2 regions of the Pseudomonas sp. P8_229 genome follow, and region 1 is predicted to be linked to the other one. Evidence: riboswitches for the same ligand, from Rfam matches in the RefSeq annotation. Region 1 holds a riboswitch; the other holds the start of a gene.
What was found. A riboswitch is a leader RNA that binds a small molecule or an ion and turns the genes downstream of it on or off. The one in region 1 is predicted to bind cobalamin.

Region 1 (7,846 bases):
GGCGAACAGGTTGTCGACCGTCGCCGCCAGTTCGAACGCGCCTTTATAGCCGTGACGTTTGACCCCGTCGATCCATTTCGGATTGGCCGCGCGCGAGCGGATCACCCGGTTCAGTTCCTCTTTCAGGGTGCGGATTTTCGGCAGATCCGGCTGGCTGTGATCGCCGTGATAACTGGCCGCCGCCTCTCCGCGCAGGGTTTCCACCGCCGCGAGCATGCCGCCCTGGAACTGGTAGTAGTCGTTGGAGTCGAGCAAGTCATGCTCGCGGTTGTCCTGATTCTGCAACACCGCTTGCACCTGGCTCAGGCGCTGAACGAACTGTTCGCGGGCAGCGGTGCCCTCGTCCGCACCGCCGTAAGCGTAGGCGCCCCAGTTCAGATAGACCTCGGCCAGATCCTCGCGACTCTGCCACAGGCGCCCGTCGATGGCGCCCTGCACGCCCGCTCCGTACGCTCCGGGTTTGGCCCCGAAGATCCGCCAACCGGCCTGCCGCCGCGCCGCGTCTTCATCCAATCCCGATTGCAGCAGAGCCTCGCGCTCGGCGCGCACTTTCGCCGCCAGCGGATTGAGATCGTCCGGTTCGTCCAGCGCCGCCACCGCTTGCACGGCGGCGTCGAACAGGCGGATCAGGTTGGCAAAGGCATCGCGGAAGAACCCGGAGACCCGCAGCGTGACATCGACCCGTGGCCGGTCCAGCAGGCTCAGCGGCAGGATCTCGAAGTCATCGACCCGCTGACTGCCGGTGGCCCACACCGGACGCACGCCCATCAAGGCCATGGCCTGGGCGATGTCGTCACCGCCGGTGCGCATGGTCGCCGTGCCCCACACCGACAGGCCGAGCTGACGCAGGTGATCGCCGTGATCTTGCAGATGCCGCTCGAGAATCAGCGTGGCGGACTGGAAACCAATGCGCCACGCGGTGGTGGTCGGCAGGTTGCGCACGTCCACCGAGTAGAAGTTGCGCCCGGTGGGCAGCACGTCGAGACGACCACGGCTGGGGGCGCCGCTTGGGCCGGCGGGCACGAAGCGGCCGTTCAGGGCATCGAGCAGGCCGCGCATTTCGGCAGGGCCGCAGGCGTCGAGGCGCGGGGCGACGACTTCGCGCAGGTGCTCAATGATCGCACTGACTTCCACCCAACGCGGTCCCTGTAGGAGTGAGCCTGCTCGCGATAGCAGTGTGTCATTCAACACTGAATGGCCTGACTTGACGCCATCGCGAGCAGGCTCACTCCTACAGGGGTCGTGGAGTGTCAGGGCGATCAGTTGAGTGGCGAACAGCTCGAGGCGTTCGCGGGTATCGCCGGCGGTGCGCCAGATTTCGTCGCTGACGGCTTGTAGCTCCTGCGGACGCGGGCCGAGCCACGGATCAGACAACGCGCAATCCAGCGGATCAAACCCCAGCTCAAAGGCTTTGGCCAACGCCCGCAACAAACTCGACTGCGCGCCCTTGCCATCGCCACGCGGAATGCGCAGCAACGCCAGCAGCGTGTCGATGCGCAAACGCCCGGTCGGCGATTCGCCGAAAATGTGCAGGCCGTCGCGAATCTGCGATTCCTTCAGATCACACAGATAGGTGTCCAGACGCGGCAGCCAGATCGCTGCGTCGGCGTCGCTGTCCAGGCCGGCGTCGAGCTGCAGTTCGCGGTCGATCTGCGTCTCGCGCACCAGTTGCAGGATGTCGCGCTGCAGCTCGCGGGCGCGGCGTGGGTCGAGCAACTGGGCTTCGTAATATTCGTCGGCCAGCAGTTCCAGATTGCGCAGCGGGCCGTAGGTTTCGGCGCGGGTCAGCGGCGGCATCAGGTGGTCGATGATCACCGCTTGCGTGCGCCGTTTGGCCTGGGCGCCCTCGCCCGGGTCATTGACGATAAACGGATAGATGTTCGGCAGCGGCCCGAGCAGCGCGTCCGGCCAGCAGTGTTCCGAGAGGCCGACGCCCTTGCCCGGCAGCCATTCGAGGTTGCCGTGCTTGCCGACGTGAACCACCGCGTGCGCTCCGTAGGTGTTGCGCAGCCAGAAATAGAACGCCAGATAGCCGTGGGGCGGCACCAGATCCGGGTCGTGATACACCGCACTCGGATCAACCTGATAACCGCGTGCCGGTTGAATACCGACGAAGGTCAGGCCAAAGCGCAGACCGGCGATCATCATCCGCCCGTCGCGGCACATCGGGTCGTTCTGCGGCGCGCCCCAGCGCTCCGCCACGGCGGTCCGATTGGCTTCGGGCAGCGCATTGAACATCGCCAGATAAGCGTCCATCCCCAAGCTTTGCTGGCACGGACGCAGGTCGATGCTGTCGAGATCATTGCTGACGCCGCCGAGCAATTGCTGGATCAACGCGGTGCCGCTGTCCGGCAGCGGTGCCGTCAGCGGAAAACCTTCAGCCTGCAACGCCCGCAAGATATTCAACGCCGCCGCCGGCGTGTCGAGGCCGACGCCATTGCCGATGCGACCGTCGCGGGTCGGGTAATTGGCGAGAATCAGCGCGATGCGTTTTTGCGCATTCGGCAGCCGCGCCAGATCACTCCAGCGCCGGGCCAGTTCGGCGACGAAATCCATGCGCTCGGGTTGCGCCCGGTAGCAGACCACGTCGGACTGACTGCGCTCGCTGCGCCAGGCCAGATCCTTGAAGCTGATCGGCCGGCTGATGATGCGTCCATCGAGTTCCGGCAAGGCGATGTGCATCGCCAGATCGCGCGGGCCGAGACCTTGCTCGCTGTCGCGCCAACCCGGCTCGTTGTCCTGGGCGCAGATCGCCTGGATCACCGCAATATTGCGCCGGAACGGCCGCAGATGCGGGGCTTCCGGGCTGGATTGAGCGAACCCGGTGGTGTTGAGAATCACCGCCGCTTCGACCGCGTCCAGCCAATTCTCGACCACGCTCAGGCAACCCGGCTCTTTCAGGCTGGCGACCGCGATAGGTAGCGGATTGAGCCCCGTTGCCTGCAAGCGCTGGCAGAACACATCGATGAACGCGGTGTTGGCTGCCTGCAAATGCGAGCGGTAGAACAACACCGCCGCGACCGGTCGATCGGGCAGCCATTCGGCTTGCCAGTCGCTCAGTGCGGCGGTGTTTTTCTGTGGGTGGTAAATCGCCGTGCGCGGCAGCGCTTGCGGCTCGCCCCAGGCGTAGTCCCGTGCCAGCCAGCGGTTGGCCAGACAATAGAAGAAGTCCAGCGCATTGCCCATGCCGCCCTGACGCAGGAACTGCCAGAGGCGGTCGCGATCTTCGGCGGGCACGGTGCTCAAGTCGCTGAGTTCCGGGTCGGGACGATCATCGCCCGGCACCAGAATCACCTGCACACCGCGCTCGGACAACTCCACCAAACGCTCGACGCCATAACGCCAATAGGCGATGCCGCCGTGCAACGAAATCAGGATCACCTTGGCGTGACGCAGCACTTCGTCGACGTACAGATCGACTGAGGCGTGATTCTGCACCTGCATGGGATTGGCCAGGCGCAGGCTCGGGTAATCCTCGGGCAGCTGCTGCGCGGCTTCGGCGAGCAGCGCCAGGCTGGAGTCGCCGCTGCACAGGATCACCAGCTCGGCGGGGGTTTGTCCAAGGTCGGCAATGTTGTCATCCGACACGAAACCGCCGGGCTGGGTCCTGAGCAGGTGCATGGCTTAAACGCTGAGCGCGGCGCGCAGTTGCGCTTCGAGTTGCACGGCGTCGAGCTCCTGACCGATCAGCACCAGACGGGTGACACGCGCTTCATCGGCGCCCCACTGACGGTCGAAGTGTTTGTCGAAACGCGTGCCCACGCCCTGGATCAACAGACGCATCGGCTTGTTCGGAATCGCCGCGAAGCCCTTCACGCGCAGGATGCCGTGCTGGACCACCAGTTGCGTCAGCGCGTCGAGCAACAGACTTTCGTCGGCTTGCGGCAGTTCGATGGAGATCGAATCGAAGGCGTCGTGATCGTGGTCATCGTGGTCGTCATCACCGTCGTGGTGGTGATCGTGATGACTGTGACGGCTGTCGATGTGTTCTTCAGAGCCGGCACCGAGGCCGATCAGCACGTCCAGCGGCAGACGGCCGTTGCTGGCTTCGATGATTTTTACTGCTGGCGGCAGTTCTTCGGCGACTTCAGCGCGTACACGAGCCAGATCTTCCGGGCTGGTCTGGTCGGCCTTGTTGAGGATCACCAGATCGGCGCTGGCCAGTTGGTCAGCGAACAGTTCGTGCAGCGGCGACTCGTGATCCAGGTTCGGGTCGAGTTTGCGCTGGGCGTCGACCTGATCCGGGAACGCAGCGAAGGTGCCGGCGGCTACGGCCGGGCTGTCGACCACGGTGATCACCGCGTCGACGGTGCAGGCGCTACGGATTTCCGGCCACTGGAAAGCCTGAACCAGCGGTTTTGGCAGGGCCAGACCGGAAGTCTCGATCAGGATGTGATCGAGATCACCGCGACGGGCGACCAGTTCGCGCATCACCGGGAAGAATTCTTCCTGAACGGTGCAGCACAGGCAGCCGTTGGCCAGCTCGTAAACGCGGCCGGTGGCCTCTTCTTCGGTGCAGCCGATGGTGCATTGTTTGAGGATTTCACCGTCGATGCCCAGCTCGCCAAACTCGTTGACGATCACCGCGATACGGCGGCCCTGTGCGTTGTCGAGCATGTGCCGCAGCAAGGTGGTTTTGCCCGAGCCGAGGAAACCGGTGACGATGGTGACGGGGAGTTTGGCCAGTGTTTTCATCGGATGCCCTTTGGCAAGGTGGCGGGCATACGGGACGAGATCCGCTGCGAGCGTGTGCGCGGAAGAATTCGCCACCGGATCACCCCGCCCGGTTGTAGTGAGAAATCTGTCACGAGGCAGGTCTCCTGGCTGACGGTGTTCAGGCGCTGGGCCTGGCGTTTGCTGCGCCTTCCCGCTGGCACCTTGGCAGGGCTGGCAGTGGCGTGGCAGCGAACATCACCGTTCACAGTTGCGGGGGCAGCCGCGGCTTTGACCGCGTTCCCTTCTTAGCTTCGGCGTGGGCCGAAGAACCTCGAAAGCGCAAGGCTACGCATCGGGTGGTGACCGGTCAATGTTTGGATTGGGGGCATATCCGTTGTTGCGGTAACGGCCCTCTAATGGTTCCGCCCCTACGGCGGGTCACTTTTGACAAACGCCCGGAATGCCGGCCCAGTCAAAAGTAACCAAAAAGTCTTGCCCCGGCGTACGGCACTTCGCTGAGGCTCAGTGTTCCCTCGCTACGGCGTCCATCAGGGGGCATCGCCTACGGTTTGCTTCGCTGCACCTCCTCTCGATGTGTTTGGCTACGCCGCATGGCGCTGCGCGCCTACCCCCTGATGGACACCTTCGCTCGGCCTGCCGATGGGGCTTTGAGATCAAAGGCAACATCAAAAGCCAGATCCAGATCCAGATCCAGATCCAGATCCAGATCCAGATCAAAAGACCACAGCCTTCGGCAGTTTCTACAGGGGATTGGGTGTGTTCAGTTGGAGTTAATTGGCTGGCAGACCGCTTTCGCGAGCAAGTCGAATCGTCGCACCGCCGCTCCCACAGTGGGATCGGGTGTGCTCAGTTAAAGATTGGTCGGCTGTCAGGCCGCCATCGCTGGCAGGCCAGCTCCCACAATTTTAATTCGTGCACACCCATGCGGCGAAGCCGCCCCACTCAACACGATGAGCGTTAGCTCGAGTAAAGCTTTTGATCTCAAGGCCCGTCGGCAGGCTGAGTGGAGGGATTGATCCGGGGGTGGGAGCGCAGCGACCGTTTGGCGTAGCCAAACACATCGAGAGGAGGTGCAGCGAAGCAAACCGGAGGCGATGCCCCACGGATCAATCCCGGAGCGAAGGAACCCGAGCCACAGCGAGGGCCGAACGTCAGGGTAAAGCCTTTTTGGTTACTTTTTCGGCGTCTGGAAAAAGTGACCCGCCGTAAGGGCGGAACCCTAAGCGGCCGTTACCGCAGCACCGGATCCACCCACAAAATTGACTAAATTCCCCAACCCATGGTCTCCTACACAACTTGTTACGGGTGCCCTTCACAGGGTGAAACGGGAAACCGGTGAATCATGTGCTTTACTCAAAGCCATGTCAGTCCGGTGCTGCCCCCGCAACGGTAAGCGAGCGAAGCGTCAGATCCACTGTGCCAGTGCGGCATGGGAAGGTGATGCTTGCAGGTCGGCCTGACGCCAACCCCTCGTGAGCCCGGAGACCGGCCCGCAACATACAGTGCGCATTGTGCGTCGCTGAACATAACAAACCCGCGGTGGGCGGGCGCTGTTCGAACCTCTGCGTGCCCGACTCGCAGGGGTCTTCATGCGCTCTATTCACCTGCTGACACTCCAGAGGGAAGCGCCATGTCGATCATCAGCAGCACCGGCAGCAACACCGACAAAATCTCCAGCACCGCCACGTTGAGCCAACGCCTGACCGCGGCGATCTTCGCCTCGATCCTGGGGGCCAGCCTCGTCTACTTCGCCGGTTTCTCGCACATCGAAGCGGTGCACAACGCCGCGCACGATACCCGCCACAGCGCCGCGTTCCCGTGCCACTGAGACCTGCCGACATGATCAAGCGTATTGCGCAAACCGCAGGTTTTACCGGCCTGCTGGCCGCCATGCTCCTCACCCTGCTGCAAAGCTTCTGGGTCTCGCCGCTGATTCTGCAAGCGGAAACCTTCGAGAAAGCCGAACCCGTCGCCGCTCATGAACATGCCGAAGGTGCCATGGCCGGCCACACCCACGACGCACAAGCCTGGGAGCCGGAAGACGGCTGGCAGCGTGTGGTCTCGACCACCGGCGGTAATCTGGTGGTGGCGGTCGGTTTCGCCCTGATGCTCGCGGGCCTGTACACCCTGCGTGCACCGACCAAAACCTCGCAGGGCCTGCTCTGGGGGCTGGCCGGTTATGCGACCTTCGTCCTCGCCCCAACCCTGGGCCTGCCGCCGGAACTGCCGGGCACCGCTGCGGCCGATCTGGCTTCACGGCAGATGTGGTGGATCGGCACAGCCGCCTCTACCGCTGTCGGCCTGGCCCTGATCGTGTTCAGCCGTCACTGGCTGATGAAGCTGCTGGGCGTGGCGATCCTGGCCGTGCCACACGTGATCGGCGCTCCGCAACCGGAGGTGCATTCGATGCTCGCCCCGCAAGCGTTGGAAGCGCAGTTCAAAATCGCTTCGCAGTTGACCAACGTGGCGTTCTGGCTGGCCCTGGGCCTGATCAGCGCCTGGTTGTTCCGCCGCAAAAGCGATGGCCTTTACCAGGCATGACCAATGACGGCGCAGCGCCGACCTTCGTGGTCGGCCTGGGCTGCCAGCGCGGCTGCCCGGCCAGTACGCTGCGCGCGTTACTTGACCAGGTCTTGCAGGCGCATCGCATTGAGCTGGCAGCGGTCAAGGCCCTGGCCAGTATCGACTTGAAGCGCGATGAACCGGGTTTACAGGAACTCGCGGCCCAACTGGCACTGCCGCTGTTGTATTTCAGCAGTGAAGAACTGGCCAGTTATCAGCAACGCCTGAGTCATCACTCACAGATCGCCTACGAGCGCACCGGTTGTTACGGCGTGGCGGAAAGTGCCGCGTTGGCCCTCGCTGAACAACTGATTCAGGCACCGGCAAAACTGCTGATTTCCCGGCAAAAATACGCCCAGGCCACGTTGGCATTGGCCGGCTCCGCGTAAAATCCCGATAATCCCCCTCTTTGATCATGAGCAATCTTCATCTGAAGCCTTGCCCTGCCCCGTTTTTCACAGGATGTCTTCATGACCGTCTACTTCATCGGCGCCGGCCCCGGCGACCCGGAACTGATCACTGTCAAAGGCCAGCGGCTGATTCGCAGCTGTCCGCTGATCATCTACGCAGGCTCGCTCGTTCCGGCCGCTGTGCTGGAGGGGCATCA
Region 2 (7,846 bases), 920 kb from region 1:
CTTCTCGGCTTCCAGCGTCGTTTCGAACGCCAGCAAACCGAGGCCGGCACTCGAACCGGGCGCGCCTTCCAGCCCCAGCGGGTCATGCACCTGCTCGCCGAGCATTTGCAGACCACCGCAGATCCCCAACAGTTTGCCGCCGTAACGCAGGTGCCGATTGATCGCCGCGTCCCAGCCATTGGCACGCAGATACGCCAGATCGCTGCGCACGCTTTTCGAGCCCGGCAGGATGATCAGATCGGCGGCAGGAATCGCCTGCCCCGGGCCGATGAATTGCAGGTCCACTTGCGGGTGCAAACGCAGCGGATCGAAATCGGTGTGGTTGCTGATGCGCGGCAGCACCGGCACGACTACTTTGAGCACTTGCTCGGCCTTGTCGGTCTGGCGCTGGTCGATACCGTCCTCGGCTTCCAGGTGCAGATCCATCACGTACGGCAGCACGCCCACCACCGGTTTGCCGGTGCGCTGTTCCAGCCAGTCGAGGCCCGGTTGCAGCAAAGCGATGTCGCCGCGAAAACGGTTGATGATGAAACCTTTGACCCGTGCCTGTTCGCTCGGCGACAGCAACTCAAGGGTGCCGACCAGATGCGCAAATACCCCGCCGCGATTGATGTCGGCGATCAGCAGCACCGGGCAATCCACCGCCTCGGCAAAGCCCATGTTGGCGATGTCCCCGACACGCAGATTGATCTCCGCTGGCGAACCTGCGCCTTCGACCATCACCAATGGATACGCCGCGCTGAGCCGCTCGTGCGAAGCCAGCACCGCTTGCATGGCGATGGCTTTGTAGTCGTGATAAGCCACGGCGTTCATGCTGGTGACGGCACGGCCATGGATGATCACTTGTGCGCCGGTGTCACTGTTGGGCTTGAGCAGCACCGGGTTCATGTCGGTGTGCGGTTCGAGGTGCGCAGCTTGCGCCTGCACCGCTTGCGCGCGACCGATCTCGCCGCCGTCAGCGGTCACTGCGCTGTTGAGCGCCATGTTCTGTGGTTTGAACGGCACCACCGCCACGCCCTGACGGGTGGCCCAGCGGCACAGCGCCGTCACCAGCGTGCTTTTACCGGCGTCGGAAGTGGTGCCCTGCACCATCAGGGTGGTCATGTCGATTCCTTGGCAAAGGCTTGCAGCGCTTGTTCGAGACGCGCTTCTTCAGCCGCGTTGGCGGGCAGGCCAAAACGCAGACTGCTGTTGTGGGTGAAGATGCGCAGGAGGATGCCGCGTCGGGCCATGAATTCGTGCAACGCAGGCGCGTGTTCGGTGATCAGCCACTGAAACAGCGCGCAACCGCCCTGGGGTTTGAAGCCGTAGCGCTCCAGCAGCCGTGCCAGGCGTTCACTGGCCTCGTCGCTGCGAATGCGCTGGCGGGTGTGCGCTTCGGTGTCTTGCAGGCAGGTTCGCCCGAGCACCCGTGTCGGCCCGCTGACCGCCCATGGCCCGACCTGTTCGGCGAGCAATCTGAGCAGCTTGCGTTCGGCCAGCACAAAGCCCAGGCGCACGCCGGCCAGACCGAAAAACTTGCCAAACGAGCGCAACACGACCAAGCCGACCTGATGGGTGTACGACGCCAGACTCAGGTGCGGCGTGTTGTCCATGAACGCTTCATCGACCACCAGCCAGCCGCCACGCTGGGCCAGCCGCGCGTGCCAGTCGAGCAGCCGCGCCGGCGTCAGGCTCAGGCCGGTGGGATTGTTCGGGTTGACCACCACCAGCACGTCGAGGCTGTCGAGAAAGAATTCGACTTCCTGCTCCAGCACTTCGCGCACGATGTAGCCGCTGCGGCGCCAGGCTTCGGCGTGCTCGGCATAACACGGCGACAAAACGCCGACCTTGCCGGCGCGGCGCAGACGCGGCAGCAACTGGATCGCCATCTGCGAACCGGCTACCGGCAGCACCTGGGAGGCGCCGTAGTAATCGCACGCGGCCTGCTCCAGTCCGTCGTCGGTTTCCGGCAACCGTGCCCAGGCACGCAACGGAATCTCCGGCACCGCAAATGGCCACGGCGCCAGGCCACTGGACAGGTCGAGCCAGTCGGCCTCGGCAATCCCGTATTCGAGTGCCGCCTTGCGCAGCCGGCCACCGTGCTCAAGCATAGAATTCAGCCCCCACGCAGAGAATCAGCAGCCATAACCATACCCCGCGCTGGACCAATTGCCAGCCGCGATCAATCGAATCGGCATCCGCCGGCGCGCCTGCGCCCAGTTGCGGACGCTCGTGCAGTTCACCGTGATAGATCGCCGGACCGCCCAACTCGACATTCAACGCACCGGCACCAGCGGCCATCACTGGACCTGCGTTGGGGCTGTCCCATTGCGGCGCCTGGGTGCGCCAGCATTTCCAGGCGAGCCGGGTGTTGCCCAGCAGCGCGTAGGTCAGCGCCACCAGTCGTGCAGGAATGTAGTTGAGCACGTCGTCGATTTTTGCCGCGCACCAGCCGAACCGCTCGAAGCGTTCGTTGCGATAACCCCACATCGCATCGAGTGTATTGCTCAAGCGATAGAGCACCACGCCTGGCGCACCGGCCACGACAAACCAGAACAGCGCGGCGAACACTGCATCACTGCCGTTTTCCAGCACCGATTCGGTGGCGGCGCGTGCGACGGCGGTGCTGTCCAGTTCACTGGTCTGACGGCTGACCAGATAACCGACGCGCTTGCGCGCCTCTTCCAGATCATCACTGCGCAGGGCTTTGGCCACAGGCTCGACGTGCTCGCCAAGGCTGCGCATGCCGAGGGCGCAATACAGCGCAAGAATCTCGACAATCCAGCCCACGTAGGGCGCCCAGGAAAACGCGGTGGCGAGCAAGGTCAGCGGCAGCACCGCAATCACCCACGCGGTGACCCCGTGACTGCGCCAGCCACGGCCGCCCGCATTGAAACGTCGCTCGATGCGTCCGGCAAAATTGCCGAACGCCACCAGCGGATGCCAGCGTTTCGGTTCACCCAGCAGCGCATCCAGCGCGACTGCGGCGACACTCAACAACGCCACACTCATTGACTCACTCCCCAATAATTTTCATACAGCAACTCATTGAGCGGACGCGCCTGCGCCCACCCTTCGAGTACCAGCATCGGCGCCGGATAGAATTCCTTGACCGGGCCCAGGCACAACACCGCCAACGGCTTGGCCCCGGCCGGCAGTTGCAGCAGATCGGCCAGTGCCTGCGGGTCGAACAGCGAGACCCAGCCCATGCCCAGTCCTTCGGCACGGGACGCCAGCCACAGGTTCTGGATCGCGCAGGACAACGACGCCATGTCCATTTCCGGCAATGTGCGACGACCGAAAATGTGTTTTTCACGATCGTCCATCAGCGCCGCGACCAGCACTTCGGCGCAATCATTGATGCCTTCAACCTTGAGCTTCATGAACTCGTCGCTGCGCTCGCCGAGCGCTTCAGCGGTGCGGATGCGTTCTTCTTCGACGAGGTTCTGGATCTGGCCACGTAAAGCTCGGTCGCTGATACGAATGAAGCGCCAGGGCTGCATCAGGCCGACGCTTGGGGCCTGATGCGCGGCTTCCAGAAGTCGGCGCAGCAACTCGGGCTCAACCACCCCACCGATGAAGTGGCGCATGTCGCGGCGTTCGGCGATGGCTTTATAGACCGCTTGGCGCTCGGCTTCGGAGAATGCGTTGTCGGTCATGGCCCCATCGCGAGCAGGCTCGCTCCTACAGGGGATTGCGTTTCGTCAGGCACACCATCGCCCACTGTAGGAGTGAGCCTGCTCGCGATAGCGTCCTCAAGTGGCGGCGCAAACAGTGCAGCGACAGCCGCAGGATTCGACGGAAAATAGAAGTGCACATAAGAAGCCGTCATCCGCCCTTCCCGATAAACCGCCTCGGCGCCGCGCCCACCATTCGGGCTCAGCCCTCGAGCAATCGGCGTCAGCTCGGTGGTGGTCAGCGAATGATGATAAGTGTGCCCACGCAACGAACCTTCCGGCAGATCCACCGCCTGCAACGCCAACGCCGCCAGACGCTTTTGCATCACCGCGTCGCCCTTGAGCAACCCGACCAGTTCAGCACGCGCGCCTTCAACATCCGTCAACGAATCGAGCAAATACAGCATCCCGCCACACTCAGCGAGCAACGGTTTCCCTGCCGCATGATGGGCACGAATCGCATCGAGCATCTCGGTGTTTTGCGACAACGCAAGGTGATGCAATTCCGGATAACCACCGGGCAGATACAAGCTGTCCGCTTCAGGTAATTGCATATCGCGAATCGGCGAGAAGAAACTCAACTCGGCGCCCATCGCCCGCAACAGATCGAGACTCGCGCCATAGGTGAAGGCAAACGCCTCATCACGCGCAACGGCAATGCGCACATCCTTCAGCAGCGGCTCGACAGCGATGACGTCAGGCGCGGCGAACTCAACCGCTGGCGGCAGCGCTACCTCGCAACTACTGGCCAGTGCGTCGGCAGCGGCGTTGAGACGCACATCGAGGTCATTCAGTTCGCTGGCCTGCACCAGGCCGAGATGGCGGCTCGGCAGTTCGATGCCAGTCTCGCGCGACAACGCGCCGTACCAGCGCAGACCTTCCGTGAGACTGCCTTCCAGCAATTGCGCATGGCGCAAGGTGCCGACACGATTGGCCAGCACGCCGGCAAACGGCAGGTCCGGCTGATACTTCGCCAAGCCCAGCGCCAACGCACCAAAGGTCTGCGCCATCGCCGTGCCGTCGATCACACCGAGTACCGGCACACCAAAATGCCGCGCCAGATCGGCGCTCGATGGCGTGCCGTCGAACAGGCCCATCACGCCTTCGATCAGGATCAGATCGGCCTCGGCGGCGGCTTCCCACAGCAGGCGTCGACTTTCCTGTTCGCCGACCATCCACATGTCCAGTTGATACACCGGCGCACCGCTGGCGCGTTCGAGAATCATCGGGTCGAGAAAGTCCGGGCCGCACTTGAAGACGCGCACTTTACGTCCCTGATTGCGATGTAATCGAGCAAGCGCGGCAGTGACCGTGGTCTTGCCCTGACCGGAGGCCGGCGCGGCAATCAGCACCGCCGGGCAGTGACGTGGTTGATTCAAAGTTCGACGCCTTTCTGCGCTTTGATGCCGGCCTGGAAGGCGTGTTTGAGCATGCCCATTTCGGTGACGGTGTCACCCATCTCGATCATTTCCGGCTTGGCCGCGCGACCGGTGACGATCACGTGCTGCATCGGCGGACGCGCCTGCAAATCGCTGAGCACCTGATCCAGGTCGAGGTAGCCATGCTTGAGGGCGATGTTCAGTTCATCCAGCACCACCAGGCCGATCGACGGATCGCGCAACAGCTCACGGGACACTGCCCACGCGGCTTCGGCGGCGGCGATGTCGCGCTGACGATCCTGGGTTTCCCAGGTGAAGCCCTCGCCCATCACGTGAAAGCGCACTTGCTCCGGGAAACGGCGGAAGAACAGTTCTTCACCGGTGCTGTTGCGGCCCTTGATGAACTGCACCACGCCGCACTGCATGCCGTGGCCCATGGCGCGAGCGAGCATGCCGAACGCCGAGCTGCTTTTGCCTTTGCCATTGCCGGTCAGCACCAGCACCAGGCCGCACTCGTCAGGCGAGTTGGCGATGCGTTCGTCGATCACGGCTTTTTTGCGCTGCATACGCGCCAGATGGCGTTCGTCACGCTCGGGGGAATCGGTCATGGGGGAGCTCTCCGTTGAGGCTGGGTAACGGCGGGCGGGCACAAGAATAGACGGCAAAAAGCCTGGCATCGCCCACCGTGATGCCGCTGGATGGATCAGGCCGGTCTCCGGGCTCATGAGCGGCGCATCGCCTGGCTGCACGCCTTCCCGCATCTTTCGAGGCAGTGGCTGAATGTGCAGCTTTTACTCATTTACCGTTGCGGGGGCAGCGCCGGGATCGTGATCGTTCTTCGCCTGAAGACAACCCTCACCGGCTTCCCTGTTTCACTCTGTCGACACACGTCACAGAGCACCTGAAACAAGCCGCGAAGGTTAGAGGGTTGGGGGTGGAGCGTCAATTAAAGAGGCGGCCGTCGGGCGAATAACTGCCGCCGATCAATTATCTGGCGCCAATCTTGTGCCACACTGTTACAAATGATATCAAAGAGCCATGCTTTTCTCGAAAAAGCCCATCACAACAATAAGGATGATTACGATGCAAGGCATGATCATCAGCAACCCGCGCCTGGAATTCCTGCGCCCGATGCTTGAACGCTGGTTTGACTGTATCGACCGCTACAACGCCGTGCGCGGCGACAACGACACGCCTTACTGGCATGACGAGAAAGCCAATCTCGGATTGCTCTCCGCTGCGGCATGGATGGCCGAGCTGGTGACCCTTTGCGACACCACCACCCGCAAGCAGAACGAGGACGGCGAGCGCAATGCCCGCGCCGACCTGTTCCTCGCCGGCGCCGAAGACCGCGCCTACCTCCAGGCCACCCAGCGCTGGCCGCGAGTCAACAACCTCAACCTGACCCAGGCCTTGCAGGACATCACCAGCGATGCCAAACGCATCAGCTTTGCCAGCGACCTCAAGCTCGGCTGCCTGTTCGTCGCCCCGCAAAAGGCCCAGCACAGCGCCAGCCCCGAAGAGCTGCAAGACATGGTCGACGACCTGCAAAAGGAACACTGCTGCGCGGTCGCCTGGTATTTCCCCTACGCCTACCGCAAGTTGCGCAGCGAAGCGGGCAACTACCATCCCGGCATTGCCGTGCTGTTCAAAGAGGCCCGTGGCTGAGCGGTTGAACCATCGGGTGCGCAGGCTCCTCTATGATTAGGCATGCATTCATAGGGAAGATCAGTAATGCGCAAAACCCAACTCGCTCTCGTCATCGCCCTCGCCGGAGGACTCGCCGCCTGCGGTGAGTCCTCCAGCCTGCAAGTTTCCGACGGCACCGGTCCGTCACCGAAACTGCCCGAACCCAACAACACTCTGATCCCGACAGTGAACATCGCACCGGCGGTCGGCTGGCCTGCGGGCGGCAAACCGACCGCAGCGGCCGGTACGCAAGTCGCAGCGTTTGCCGAAGGCCTCGACCATCCGCGCTGGCTCTACGTGCTGCCCAACGGCGACGTGCTGGTGGCGGAAACCAACGCCCCGCCCAAGCCTGACGACAGCAGCGGCATTCGCGGCTGGGTGATGAAGAAAGTCATGGGCAAGGCCGGCGCTGGTGTGCCGAGCCCGAATCGCATCACTCTGCTGCGCGATGCCGACCACGACGGCGTGGCCGAGACCCGCACGGTGTTTCTGCAGAATCTCAATTCGCCGTTCGGCATGACCCTGGTCGGCAACGATTTGTACGTCGCTGACACCGATCGCCTGCTGCGTTTCCACTACGAGCCGGGCGCTACCGAGATCAAGACCCAGCCGATCAAAGTCACCGACCTGCCAGGCGGCACTCTGAACCATCACTGGACCAAGAACGTCATCGCCAGCAAGGACGGCAGCAGGTTGTACGTCACCGTCGGCTCGAACAGCAACGTTGGCGAAAACGGGCTGGATAAAGAGGAAGGTCGCGCGGCGATCTGGGAAGTGGATCGCGCCACCGGCAACCACCGGATCTTCGCCTCGGGCATTCGCAACCCCAACGGTCTCGCGTGGGAACCTACCACCGGCGCACTGTGGACGGCGGTCAACGAGCGCGACGAAATCGGCAGCGACCTGGTGCCGGACTACATCACGTCGGTCAAGGACGGCGGCTTCTATGGCTGGCCGTTCAGCTATTACGGCCAACACGTGGATGTGCGCGTCAAACCGCAAAACCTAGACCTGGTGGCCAAGGCCATCGCGCCTGACTACGCCGTAGGCCCACACACCGCCTCCCTGGGCCTGACTTTCGCCGAAGGCAACAGCTTGCCGGCGCAATTCCAGCAAGGC

Region 2: it holds a riboswitch for cobalamin, as region 1 does, so the genes downstream of both, cobO (cob(I)yrinic acid a,c-diamide adenosyltransferase) here and cobW (cobalamin biosynthesis protein CobW) in region 1, are expected to answer to the same signal.

The regions. Positions count from the first base shown of each region.
Region 1 is NZ_CP125378.1:5,761,610-5,769,455, reverse strand. It holds gene cobN (cobaltochelatase subunit CobN) at 1-3,621, opposite strand, end outside; gene cobW (cobalamin biosynthesis protein CobW) at 3,625-4,695, opposite strand; cobalamin riboswitch at 4,793-5,005, opposite strand; cobalamin riboswitch at 5,964-6,186, shown strand; gene QMK55_RS25960 (CbtB domain-containing protein) at 6,308-6,505, shown strand; gene QMK55_RS25955 (CbtA family protein) at 6,517-7,218, shown strand; gene QMK55_RS25950 (cobalamin biosynthesis protein) at 7,215-7,628, shown strand; gene cobM (precorrin-4 C(11)-methyltransferase) at 7,710-7,846, shown strand, end outside.
Region 2 is NZ_CP125378.1:4,839,147-4,846,992, reverse strand. It holds gene QMK55_RS21960 (cobyric acid synthase) at 1-1,104, opposite strand, end outside; gene cobD (threonine-phosphate decarboxylase CobD) at 1,101-2,093, opposite strand; gene cbiB (adenosylcobinamide-phosphate synthase CbiB) at 2,086-2,994, opposite strand; gene bluB (5,6-dimethylbenzimidazole synthase) at 2,991-3,641, opposite strand; gene QMK55_RS21940 (cobyrinate a,c-diamide synthase) at 3,638-5,038, opposite strand; gene cobO (cob(I)yrinic acid a,c-diamide adenosyltransferase) at 5,035-5,646, opposite strand; cobalamin riboswitch at 5,727-5,958, opposite strand; gene QMK55_RS21930 (hypothetical protein) at 6,122-6,706, shown strand; gene QMK55_RS21925 (sorbosone dehydrogenase family protein) at 6,773-7,846, shown strand, end outside.